DNA from 3 places in the Serratia montpellierensis genome. Region 2 is predicted to be linked to each of the others. Evidence: predicted binding sites of a transcription regulator. Region 2 holds the regulator's gene; each other region holds the start of a gene.
The links. Region 2 encodes sigma-54, which starts transcription at its own class of promoters, with help from an activator protein. Its sites were predicted from a motif close to GTTGGCACANNTTTCGCTNT; they were not measured.

Region 1 (4,207 bases), on a different contig from region 2:
GTCGTCTTCGACGTCGATGCGCGCCGCCAGGCGGTAGCGGGTGCCGTGCAACGTAATCTGAAACGCGGTGCGGGTGCGCAGCGTGATGGTACCGCCTGCCTCGCCCAGCGCCTGCAGCGCGTTGCGGGTGATGTTCAGCAGCACCTGTTCAATCTGATCCGGGTCGTGGGCCATTTCCGGCAGGCTCGGATCGTAGTCGCGCACCAGCGTGACGTTATCCGGCATTTCCAGCGACACCAGCTGGCAGACGCGCTCCGCGACCTGATGAATGCTCTGGGTGATGTGCTGGCCGGGCCGCTGTGGGCCGAGCAGGCGATCCACCAGATTGCGCAGCCGATCGGCCTGCTCAATGATCACCTTGGTGTATTCGGTCAGCGCCGGATCGGGCAGCGCCTTGGCCAGCAGCTGCGCCGCACCGCGCAGGCCACCCAGCGGATTTTTAATCTCGTGCGCCAAACCGCGCACCAGATCGCGGGCCGCCACCTGTTGGGCATGCTGCAGCTGTTCCTGGCTCAGGCGGCGCTGATTGTCCATCGGCGCCAGCTCGACCAGGATATAGCCTTCCGGCAGCGCCTGAGCGGTCAGGGAAAGGATGTGCGCACGGCCGTCGACCACCAGGGTGACTTCGTTGTCGGTGAAGCCCTGACCGGCGCGCAGGCTTTCACGCATCAAAGAGACGTTCAGCGAAAAATAACCGAGCAAATCGGGCAGCGGCGTGCCGAACAGCTTGCGGGAGCTTTGCGCCAGCAGCTGCTGTGCCGCCGGGTTGGCGTAGTGAACCGCCAGTGAGTCATCCAACAGCAGGATGCTGTTGATGAGTGAATTGAGGATCTGCCCAGCATCGGGCAGCTTGCCAGTTGCCATACAGCAGACTCCTGCACCTTTTTAGTGCATCTATCCTACTCCATCCGGGATCGGCGCGGTATGGAATAGTTTTGCAGAAAATACGGTGGAGAAAAAAACCCATCCGAAGATGGGCTGAAAGTTTCCACGGCAACAAAAAAGCGATAACAAAAATGTGGGCGCCGTCCGCCTGTGCAGACGGCGCGGGTAGGGCTTAGACGCTGTAGTACAGTTCGAACTCAACCGGGTGTGGCGTCATGCGAACGCGGTCCATCTCTTCTTTACGCAGTTCGATGTAGGCATCGATCGCATCGTCGGTGAACACGCCGCCACGGGTCAGGAACTCGCGGTCTTCGTTCAGTGCGGCCATCGCTTCGTCCAGCGAGCCGGCCACTTTTGGGATCTCGGCTTCTTCTTCCGGCGGCAGGTCGTACAGGTTTTTGTCCATGGCGTCGCCAGGGTGGATCTTGTTGATGATGCCGTCCAGGCCGGCCATCAGCAGCGCGGCGAAGCACAGGTATGGGTTAGCCGCCGGATCCGGGAAGCGGGCTTCGATGCGGCGCGCTTTCGGGCTGGAGACCACCGGGATACGGATGGACGCGGAGCGGTTACGGGCGGAGTAGGCCAGCATCACCGGCGCTTCGTAGCCTGGTACCAGACGCTTGTACGAGTTGGTGGTCGGGTTGGCCAGCGCGTTGATCGCCTTGGCGTGCTTGATGATGCCGCCGATGTAGAACAGCGCGGTTTCAGACAGGCCGCCGTATTTGTCGCCGGCGAACAGGTTGGTGCCGTTCTTGGACAGCGACATGTGGCAGTGCATGCCGGAACCGTTGTCGCCGAACATAGGCTTCGGCATGAAGGTTGCGGTTTTACCGAAGGCGTGCGCCACGTTATGCACCACGTATTTATAGATCTGAATTTCGTCAGCTTTCTTGGTCATGGTGTTGAAGCGGGTTGCCACTTCGTTCTGACCGGCGGTTGCCACTTCGTGGTGGGGAGCTTCAACCACCAGGCCCATCTCTTCCATGGTCAGACACATGGTGGAACGCAGATCCTGCGAAGAGTCGACCGGTGGAACCGGGAAGTAACCGCCTTTCACCGCTGGACGGTGGCCTTTGTTGCCGCCGTCGTATTGGGTGCCGGAGTTCCAGGCGCCTTCGATGTCGTCGATAGCCACGTGGGAACCGCGGATGCTGCTGCCGAAGCGGATGTCGTCGAACAGGAAGAACTCAGGCTCTGGTCCGAACAGCACGGTATCCGCGATGCCGGAGGAGCGCAGAAAGTCTTCGGCGCGTTTGGAGATGGAGCGCGGGTCGCGATCGTAGCCTTGCATGGTGCCCGGCTCGAGAATGTCGCAGCGAATGATCAGCGTAGGTTCTTCGAAGAACGGATCCAGAACCGCCGTGCTGGCGTCCGGCATCAGCACCATGTCAGATTCGTTGATGCCCTTCCAACCACCGATAGAGGAGCCGTCAAACATTTTACCTTCTTCGAAGAAGTCGGCGTTTACCTGGTGAGCCGGGATAGTCACGTGCTGTTCCTTACCCTTGGTGTCAGTGAAACGCAGGTCTACGAATTTCACTTCATGCTCATTCAGCATCGTCAAAACGTGTTCAGCGGACATACTTAACTCTCCCGGTTTATCATTGTCGTCGTCGTGGAACGAATCTGTGGAACTGGCTTTTTTTCGCCTTAAAAAGACTAAAGCGAAAAGCGTGCCAACTTTTTAAAAAGGCGTTCATCGCCTTTCTGCGCGGGTTTTACCCAACCACAGTATGCACCATTAGCGATAAATCGCACCAAAATGGTGCAAATGGGGTGAGCGTGGGCACTGAAATGGTGCAAAAGTGCAACGATTGCGGCTTTTTGCACCGTGAAAGGGATCACAAACTGACCGGTACGCGGTTGTTTATAAGAGATGGTTGTGATCTTGTTTAGTCCCTCGCTTAATACGTGTACAATAGCGCGCTATTTCTAATGCCCGAGGCAAAGCTGTGATCGAAAATTTGCGTAACATCGCCATTATTGCCCACGTTGACCATGGTAAAACCACCCTGGTTGATAAGCTGCTGCAACAATCCGGTACTTTCGGAGAGCGTGCGGAAGCCACCGAACGCGTAATGGACTCCAACGATTTGGAGAAAGAGCGTGGGATTACCATCCTCGCAAAAAACACCGCCATTAATTGGAACGGTTACCGTATCAACATCGTGGATACCCCAGGACACGCCGACTTCGGCGGCGAGGTAGAGCGCGTGATGTCGATGGTTGACTCGGTGCTGCTGGTTGTGGATGCAATGGATGGCCCTATGCCGCAAACCCGCTTCGTGACCAAAAAGGCCTTCGCCAACGGTCTGAAGCCGATCGTGGTCATCAACAAGGTTGACCGCCCTGGCGCGCGCCCTGACTGGGTTGTGGATCAGGTGTTCGACCTGTTCGTGAACCTCGACGCGACCGACGAGCAGCTCGACTTCCCGATCATCTACGCTTCTGCGCTGAACGGTATCGCCGGCGTCGATCACACCGACATGGCGGAAGACATGACCCCGCTGTATCAGGCGATCGTCGACCACGTGTCTGCGCCGCAGGTTGAGCTGGAAGCGCCATTCCAGATGCAGATCTCCCAGTTGGACTACAACAACTACCTGGGTGTTATCGGCATCGGCCGCATCAAGCGCGGTAAAGTGAAGCCGAACCAGCAGGTCACCATCATCGACAGCGAAGGTAAAACTCGCAACGGTAAAGTGGGTAAAGTGCTGGGTCACCTGGGTCTGGAGCGTATCGACAGCACCCTGGCGGAAGCGGGCGACATCATCGCCATCACCGGCCTGGGCGAGCTGAACATCTCCGACACCATCTGCGACACCAACGCCGTAGAAGCGCTGCCGGCGCTGTCCGTCGACGAACCGACCGTAACCATGTTCTTCAACGTCAACACCTCGCCGTTCTGCGGTAAAGAAGGTAAGTACGTGACGTCGCGTCAGATCCTTGACCGTCTGAACAAAGAGCTGGTGCACAACGTAGCGCTGCGCGTTGAAGAAACCGACGATGCGGACGCCTTCCGCGTCTCCGGCCGTGGCGAACTGCACCTGTCGGTGCTGATCGAAAACATGCGTCGCGAAGGTTTCGAGCTGGCGGTTTCCCGTCCGAAAGTTATCTTCCGTGAAATCGATGGCCGCAAGCAGGAGCCATTCGAGAACGTAACGCTGGATATTGAAGAGCAGCATCAGGGTTCCGTGATGCAGGCGATGGGTGAGCGTAAAGCTGACCTGAAAAACATGGATCCGGACGGTAAGGGCCGCGTGCGTCTCGACTACGTGATACCAAGCCGCGGTCTGATCGGCTTCCGTAACGAATTCATGAC
Region 2 (4,207 bases):
TACGCTTTTCCAGCGTGCGGTGGCGCGACTGCACGTTCTTGCCGCGTGAGCGGAAGTAATCGGCCAGCTGTTCCGCCACGTACACCGAGCGGTGTTTACCGCCGGTACAGCCGATGGCGACCGTCAGGTAGCTGCGGTTGTTGGTTTCCAGCATCGGCAGCCATTGTTCCAGGTAGCTGCGGGTCTGGTAGATGAAGTTGTGCACTTCGGTATGGCGATCGAGGAACGACGCGACCGGCTTGTCCAGACCGGTCATCGGCCGCAGCTTCGGATCCCAGTGCGGGTTCGGCAGGAAGCGCACGTCGAACACGTAGTCGGCGTCGATCGGAATGCCGTGCTTGAAGCCGAAGGATTCGAACACCATGGTCAGCTCACGCTCACGCTTGCCCAACAGGCGGGTGCGCAGCATTTCGGCCAGTTCGTGCACCGACATTTCCGAGGTATCGATAATCAGGTCAGCCCGCGAGCGCAGCGGTTCGAGCAGATCGCTCTCTTCGTCGATGGCGCTTTCCAGCGACAGGTTTTTGCTGGAGAGCGGGTGCAGGCGGCGGGTGTCGCTGTAACGGCGGATCAGCGTGTTGCGATCGGCGTCGAGGAACAGCAACTGCGGCGAGAAGCTGTCCGGCAGCTGAGTCATCGCGTATTCGAATACTTCCGGCGATTCCGGCATGTTGCGTACGTCGATGCTGACCGCCGCGGAGATATTGCGTTCCGCCAGCGTGTTGGCGAGCTGCGGCAGCAGCACCACCGGCAGGTTGTCAACGCAGTAAAAACCCATGTCTTCCAGCGCCCGCAAGGCGACGGATTTTCCGGAACCGGAACGGCCGCTGACAATCATCAGCACCATGTGGCAACTCCCCTGGCATCGCGGCGGCGTTCATCGCCACCGGTGGAAACTTTGTTATTCCGGCCGCAGCCGGATCCATCATCGTGAAACAGTAGCGTTATCCGGGCTGGAAGTCACGCCGGCCGGGCATCACTCGGTGATGATTTGGTAAAGTTCTTCGTCGCTCTGCGCGGCGCGCAGGCGGCGGCATACGGTCTTGTCGGCCAGGCGTTTGGCGACCAGCGACAGGGTATGCAAATGGGTTTTGCACTGATCGGCAGGCACCAGCAGCGCGAACAACAGGTCGACCGGCTGGTTGTCGATAGCGTCGAAAGCGATGGGTTGGTCGAGACGGATAAACACGCCAACGGCCCGCAGTGTGTCCTCTTCCAGTTTGCCGTGGGGAATGGCGATACCGTTGCCGATACCGGTGCTGCCCATGCGCTCCCGGGTGAGAACCGCGTCAAACACCACCTGCGAAGGCAGATTGAGCTGTTTGGCGGCCAGTTCGCTGATAATTTCCAAAGCCCGCTTTTTGCTGGTGCAGTGTACCGAGCTTTTGGTGCACTCGATGTTTAACACCGAGCTTAATTGCATATATTCGTTGTTCATCTCATCTTCACTTAAAACCGCGCCGCCGGGCGCACCCGGCAAGGCGGTTTTTCGTCGGTTTTAACCCTGATTACCGTTCGGCGCGTCACCCATGCGGGTCACGCGCCGAAGGGCGAGGCTGCGACGGCGGCAACCTCACGGAATGGGTTAGGGTGTCAGTGTTGCTTCAATTTGTCTTTATGTTTGTTCAATTGACGTGCCAATTTGTCGATCAGCGTATCAATTGCGGCATACATATTCTCGTCTTCCGAGGTGGCGTGCAACTCGCCTCCATTCACGTGCACCGTTGCTTCCGCAATTTGCTGCACTTTTTCCACACTTAATACAACATACACCTGATTGATGCGATCAAAATACTGTTCGAGTTTGGCGAACTTGTTGTTCACGAACTCGCGCAACGGATCGGTGATTTCGATGTGGTGTCCGGTAATGTTGAGCTGCATAGTGTCTTCCTTCTCAATAGAGGTCAAACCAACTGTTTGCGTTGGTTCGACGGCGGGATGGACAAAGACTCTCGGTACTTGGCGACGGTGCGCCGCGCCACGATGATCCCCTGATCGGAGAGCAGGGTGGCCAGCTTGCTGTCGCTGAGTGGTTTGGCGGGGTTTTCCGCCGCAATCAATTTCTTCACCAACGCGCGGATCGCCGTCGAGGAGGCTTCGCCGCCGCTGTCGGTATTCACGTGGCTGGAGAAGAAATATTTCAATTCGAAAATGCCGCGCGGGCTGTGCAGAAACTTCTGCGTGGTGACGCGCGAGATCGTCGATTCATGCATCTCCACGGCCTGGGCGATATCCGCCAGCACCATGGGTTTCATAAACTCTTCGCCTTGCTCGAAGAACGCCTGCTGTTGGCTGACGATGCAGCGGGTGACCTTCAGCAGCGTTTCGTTGCGGCTCTCCAGGCTTTTAATCAACCACTTGGCTTCCTGCAGGTTGCTGCGGATAAACTGGCCGTCGGCTTCGCTGCGGGCGCTGTTGCCCAGCGCGGCGTACTGCTGATTGATCTTCAAACGCGGCACGCTGTCGCCGTTGAGCTCGACCGTCCACGTGTTCTGCGTCTTGCGCACCAGCACGTCCGGGATCACGTATTCCGATTCGCCGGTATTGATCGACTGCCCCGGGCGCGGATCGAGCGACTGAATCAGCAGCATCGCTTCTTTCAGTGTATCTTCTTTTAGCCGGGTTGATCGCATCAGGCTGCGAAAGTCGTGGTTGGCCAACAGATCCAGATGGTCGCTGATGATCAGCCGCGCTTCGGCCAGATAAGGGGTGTCTTTGGCGTATTGGGAGAGCTGCACCAGCAGGCAATCGCGCAGATCGCGCGCGGCGACGCCGATCGGGTCGAAACGCTGCACGCGCTTCAACACCGCCTCGACTTCATCGAGGGTCACGTTCTCGTCGCCCAGGCTTTCCAGAATGTCTTCCAGCGGCACGGTGAGATAGCCGGTGTCGTCCACCGCATCGACGATGGAGGTGGCGATGGCGGCGTCGGTATCGGAGAACGGCGTTAGATCCACCTGCCACATCAGGTAATCCTGCAGCGTTTGGGTGGTCTCGCCCTGATAGACCGGCAGCTCGTCGTCGCTGTAGTCGGTGCCGGTGCCGGACGGCGTGCCGGCGGTGTAGATCTCATCCCAGGTGGCGTCCAGCGGCAGCTCTTCCGGCATGTCTTTCTGTTCCAGCGCCTCGCGGGTATCGAGCCCCTCGGTCTCCTGGGTTTCTTTGGCGTCGATTTCGTCGTGCAGATCGGTCTGTTCAAGCAGCGGATTGCTCTCCAGCGCCAGCTGGATCTCTTGCTGAAGCTCAAGCGTGGACAACTGCAGCAGGCGGATCGCCTGCTGGAGCTGAGGAGTCATGGCCAGCTGTTGGCTGAGCCTGAGTTGCAAACCTTGCTTCATAGTCTTCTGTCTACTTCCGTTAACGGTGTCGCCCCGCGGGGCGCGCCGGCGTTCAGAGGCGGAACTCTTCGCCCAGATAAACGCGTTTTACCTGCTCGTCGGCCAGAATAGCATCCGGCGTGCCGTGGGCAATCAGTTTGCCCTGGCTGACGATGTAGGCGCGTTCACACACGTCCAGCGTTTCGCGCACGTTGTGGTCGGTGATCAGCACGCCCAGGCCGCTGTCACGCAGGTGCTCGATGATTTTTTTGATGTCGATAACGGAAATCGGATCCACCCCGGCGAAGGGTTCGTCCAGCAGAATGAATTTCGGGTTGGCCGCCAGCGCGCGGGCGATTTCGACGCGGCGGCGTTCGCCGCCGGACAGCGCCTGGCCGAGGCTGTCGCGCAGATGGGAGATATGGAACTCTTCCATCAGCTCTTTGGCGCGGTCTTCGCGTTGTTCGCTGGTGAGGTCGGGGCGAATCTCCAGCACCGCCATCAGGTTGTCGTACACGCTCAGGCGACGGAAGATCGACGCTTCCTGCGGCAGGTAACCGATGCCGCGGCGCGCGCGGGCGTGCAGCGGCAGCAGGCTGATGTCTTCTTCGTCGATCACGATGCGCCCGGCGTCGCGCGGCACGATGCCGACCACCATGTAGAAGGTGGTGGTTTTACCGGCGCCGTTCGGCCCGAGCAGGCCGACGATCTCGCCGGATTTCACTTTCAGGCTGACGTCTTCGACAACTTTACGGCCCTTGTAGGCTTTCGCCAGGTTTTCTGCGATGAGTGTTGCCATAAGTGATTAGTTACTCTTTTTTTGCCCGTTTTTGTCTTGCAACTGCGACGGTACCAGAACCGTTGTCACGCGTTTGCCTTTGTCGCTGAAC
Region 3 (4,207 bases), on a different contig from region 2:
TCTTACTGGTTGTAGGCGCTCTCGCCGTGGCTGTTGACGTCCAGTCCCTCGCGTTCCTGTTCTTCCGGTACTCTCAGGCCCACCATCGCGCCCGCGATCTTGAAAGCGATAAAGGCGGCGACGCTCGACCACACCAGGGTGATCAGCACGCTCACCAGCTGGATCCAGACCTGATGGCCCATCGTCACCCCTTCGGCGTAGCCGGTGCCGCCCAGCGAAGAGGCGGTGAACACGCCGGTCAGCAGGCAGCCGACGATGCCGCACACCCCGTGCACGCCGAACACGTCGCAGGTGTCGTCCACCTTCAGCCATTTCTTCAGCGTCACGACGCCCCACAGGCCGGCGACGCCGCCCACCAGGCCGATGATCAACGCCCCACCCACGCCCACGGTGCCCGCCGCAGGCGTCACCGCAACCAACCCGGCGATCATGCCGGAGCAGGCGCCCAGCAGCGAAGGCTTGCCGCGCAGCACCCATTCGGCGAAGGTCCAGGAGAGAATGGCGCCCGCGGTGGCAACCACCGTGTTGAGGAATGCCAGGGCCGCAATGCCGTTGGCCGCGCTGGCGGAACCGGCGTTGAAGCCGAACCAGCCGATATACAGGATGGACGCCCCGGTAAACACCATCGGCAGATTGTGAGGTTTGAACGCTTCTTTACCGAAGCCGGCGCGTTTGCCGATCAGATAGGCACCAATCAGCCCGGCGCTGGCGGCGTTGATGTGCACCACGGTGCCGCCGGCGAAGTCCAGTGCGCCGTCGGTGGCCAGATAGCCGCCGCCCCACACCATGTGCGCGATCGGCAGGTAAGACAGGGTGAACCATACGATCGCGAAGATCAGCACCGCCGAGAAGCGAATGCGTTCAGCGAAGCCGCCCACCACCAGCGCCACGGTAATGCAGGCGAAGGACGCCTGGAAGGCGACGTGGATCATCTGGCTGATGCTGCCGGTAACGCTGTCGATGCTGATGCCTTTCAGCATCGCCGTTTCGAACCCGCCGAATACCGCATTGCCCTCGCTGAACGCCAGGCTGTAGCCATACAGCACCCACAGCACGCAGACCAGCGCGAAAGTGACGGTGACCTGCGTCAGCATCGACAGCACGTTTTTGCCACGCAGCAGGCCGCCGTAAAACAGTGCGATGCCCGGCAGCGTCATGAACAGCACCAGCGCGGTGCAGATCATCATAAAGGCGTTGTCGGCCTTATCGGCGACCGCCGGGGCGGCCAGGGCCAAAGAAGGAACCAGGGTTACCGAACTCAGGCCCAACATGGATAACAGTCTTTTCATTATCAATCCATCCCCATTGCTTAACTGAGTTCGTGGTTACAGTGCCGATTCGTCGGTTTCGCCGGTGCGAATGCGGATCACGCGTTGCAACTCGGCAACGAAAATTTTGCCGTCGCCGATTTTACCGGTGTAGGCGGCTTTGCTAATCACATCAACCACTTCATCCAACTGATCGTCGGCGATAGCGATATCGATTTTGACCTTGGGCAAGAAGTTGACGTTATATTCGGCGCCGCGATACAGCTCGGCATGCCCCTTCTGGCGGCCAAAGCCCTTCACTTCGGTTACGGTCAACCCCTGAATGCCCACGGAGGACAGAGCCTCGCGCACATCCTCCAGCTTGAACGGTTTGATTACCACGGTCACCAGCTTCATATTGCCCCTCCACGAATTAAGCCCAAACTCACCCCTGGTACGCGTCATATGTAGCAAGGGCTGTGCCAAATTTAATTTTGCATGACGATTCAGCGGATTAGCGCACACGCGGGCGCCGCCGCGACGCAGCACAGCACCGATACCTTGAATGGGTTAAATAATGCGCACTGATTTGGTGCGCATCGCGTCGAAAAAGTGCAGAAAGGGGGCATGGCACAGGCGGGTTGCCTGCTTGTGGTGCGTGGGAAAGAAACAAGGGCCGCGATCGCGGCCCCTGGGATCAGGCGGGTTGACTCTCCTCGCGCACCGCTTCCGCCAACTGCTCGCCCGCCAGCTGCAGCTGATACATCTGGTAGTAGCGCCCCTGCTGCGCCAGCAGCTGTTGATGGTTGCCCTGCTCCACCGCCTGGCCGCGATGCAGCACCAGGATGGAGTCGGCATCGACGATGGTCGACAGCCGGTGGGCGATCACCACCAGCGTGGTGTGCTCGCGGATCGCACGCAGCGCGCGCTGGATCGCCTGTTCGGTGCCCGAGTCGATATTGGCAGTCGCCTCGTCGAGGATCAGAATCTGCGGCGCCTGCACCAAGACCCGCGCCATCGCCAGCAGCTGTTTCTGCCCGACCGACAGGTTATTGCCCTGCTCCCCCAACCGGGTGTGAATACCCTGCGGGAAGCCGCGCACCAGATCCGCCAGCTGCACCGTTTCCAGCGCCCGCCAAACGGCGTCTTCCTCGATGTTACGCCCCAGCGTGACGTTGGCCAGTACCGAATCGGCGATCACCACCGGATCTTGCTGCACCATCGCTACGCCCTGACGCAGCGTGCGGTGCGACAGGCTGGAGATCGGGCGTCCATCGAGACGCACTTCCCCCTCGCTGACCGGGTAATAACCCATCAGCAGGTTGGCCAAGGTGCTCTTGCCGCTGCCGGTATGCCCGACCAGCGCCACGAAGCCGCGTGATGGCACCGCCAGCGAAATATGCTGCAGCACCTTTTTGTCCGCACGGTAAGCGAAGCTCAGATCGGTGATGTCGATGCGGCCACCGGCCAACGGACGATCGTCAATACCGTAACTCTGCTGGCTGCGATCCATCAGCTCGAAAATGCGTTCGCCGGCCACCACCGCCTGCTGCAGGATCGATTGCTGTGACGTCAGCTCGATCAACGGTTCATTCAGGCGCCCCAGGTAGTTGATGAAGGCGTAGAGGACGCCGACGCCAATCACGCCCTCGCCGCTGAAGCCGAACAGCATCAACAGGCCGCACAGCACCAGCGCCGAAAACAGGCTGAGCAGCGGCCGCAGCAGAAAACCGTCGAGCCGTAGGGTCTGCATACGCGCAAGATAATGCGACTGGCTGGCGGCGCTCATGCGCTCGCCGAAGCGCACCTGCTGGCGGAACTGCTGAATCACGCCCATGCCGTTGATCACTTCGTTGAAACCGTCGTTGATGTCCGCCAGATAGCTCCGCACCCGGCGCACGATCGGCGTGCTGTAGTATTGATAGATGCCCATCACCACGAACACCGCCGGGAAGATGCAGACCGCCACCAACGCCATGCGCCAGTCGAGGCTGAACATCGCCACCAGCATGGTGCCGATCAGCGCGGCGCTTTTCAGCACCGTGGAGACCACCATTACGTACAGATCCTTGATCACCTCGGTGTCGTTGGTAACGCGCGAGATCAATTGCCCGACCGGCTGCGTGTCGAAGGCGCTGAGCGGCTGGCGCAGCGCGGCGTCCATCACGTCAGTACGCAGCCGCTGCACCACCCCCACCGCCGCTTGGTTGAACAGCAGCGCCTGGAAGTAGTGCAGCGCCGCCGCCAGCAGCTCCAGCAGAATGTAAGCCGCCGCCAGCCCGCCGACGATCGTCAGCGGCAGTTGCCCTTTGGCGACGTAGTTATCGATAAAATAGCTCACCAGGATCGGCCCGGCGACTTCCGCCGCCGCCGCGATCCACAGCATCAGCACCGCCAGCCCCAGCGGTTTGCGGTACGGCGAGCCATAGGCCAGCAGCCGCTTCAGCGTCGGCCACAGCTTTTGCACTTTATTCATCGGCCAACGCCTCCTCGCCGTTTTCCGGCGCTTCGTCCAGCGCCGCTTCCAGCTGCTGATAACGGTACATATCGCGATACCAGCCCGGCTGCGCCGCCAGCGCCGCCGGGTCGCCGCGTTGCGCTACGCCGCCGTGCTGCATCACCAGGATCTCGCTGGCTTCGGTCAATGCCGACAGCCGGTGCGCACTGATGATCACCGTACGATCTTGCCCCCAGCTGCGCAGGTTGTGCAGGATTTGGTGTTCGGTACGGCCATCCACCGCCGACAGCGCGTCGTCGAGGATCAGGATCTCCGCATCCAGCAGCAGCGCACGCGCAATGGAGATGCGCTGTTTCTGCCCGCCCGACAGCATCACGCCGCGTTCGCCCACTTCGGTGTCATAGCCCTGCGGCAGCCGCAGAATGTCCTCATGAACGCTGGCCAACCGCGCCGCCTGTTCGATCTGCGCCTGCGTCGCCCCCGGATGGCCCAGCGCGATGTT

Region 1: glnA (glutamate--ammonia ligase) is a predicted target of sigma-54. The motif match lies at 2,547-2,566, and genes of this name have one in related genera.
Region 3: glnK (P-II family nitrogen regulator) is a predicted target of sigma-54. The motif match lies at 1,715-1,734, and genes of this name have one in related genera.

Annotation. Positions count from the first base shown of each region.
Region 1 is NZ_VOSN01000010.1:23,639-27,845, forward strand. Features, by position in the region: gene glnL (nitrogen regulation protein NR(II)) at 1-864, opposite strand, end outside; gene glnA (glutamate--ammonia ligase) at 1,058-2,467, opposite strand; gene typA (ribosome-dependent GTPase TypA) at 2,838-4,207, shown strand, end outside.
Region 2 is NZ_VOSN01000021.1:149,948-154,154, reverse strand. Features, by position in the region: gene rapZ (RNase adapter RapZ) at 1-847, opposite strand, end outside; gene ptsN (PTS IIA-like nitrogen regulatory protein PtsN) at 977-1,438, opposite strand; gene hpf (ribosome hibernation promoting factor) at 1,594-1,881, opposite strand; gene rpoN (RNA polymerase factor sigma-54) at 1,905-3,338, opposite strand; gene lptB (LPS export ABC transporter ATP-binding protein) at 3,391-4,116, opposite strand; gene lptA (lipopolysaccharide ABC transporter substrate-binding protein LptA) at 4,123-4,207, opposite strand, start outside.
Region 3 is NZ_VOSN01000005.1:903,343-907,549, forward strand. Features, by position in the region: gene amtB (ammonium transporter AmtB) at 3-1,289, opposite strand; gene glnK (P-II family nitrogen regulator) at 1,326-1,664, opposite strand; gene smdB (multidrug efflux ABC transporter permease/ATP-binding subunit SmdB) at 1,945-3,723, opposite strand; gene smdA (multidrug efflux ABC transporter permease/ATP-binding subunit SmdA) at 3,716-4,207, opposite strand, start outside.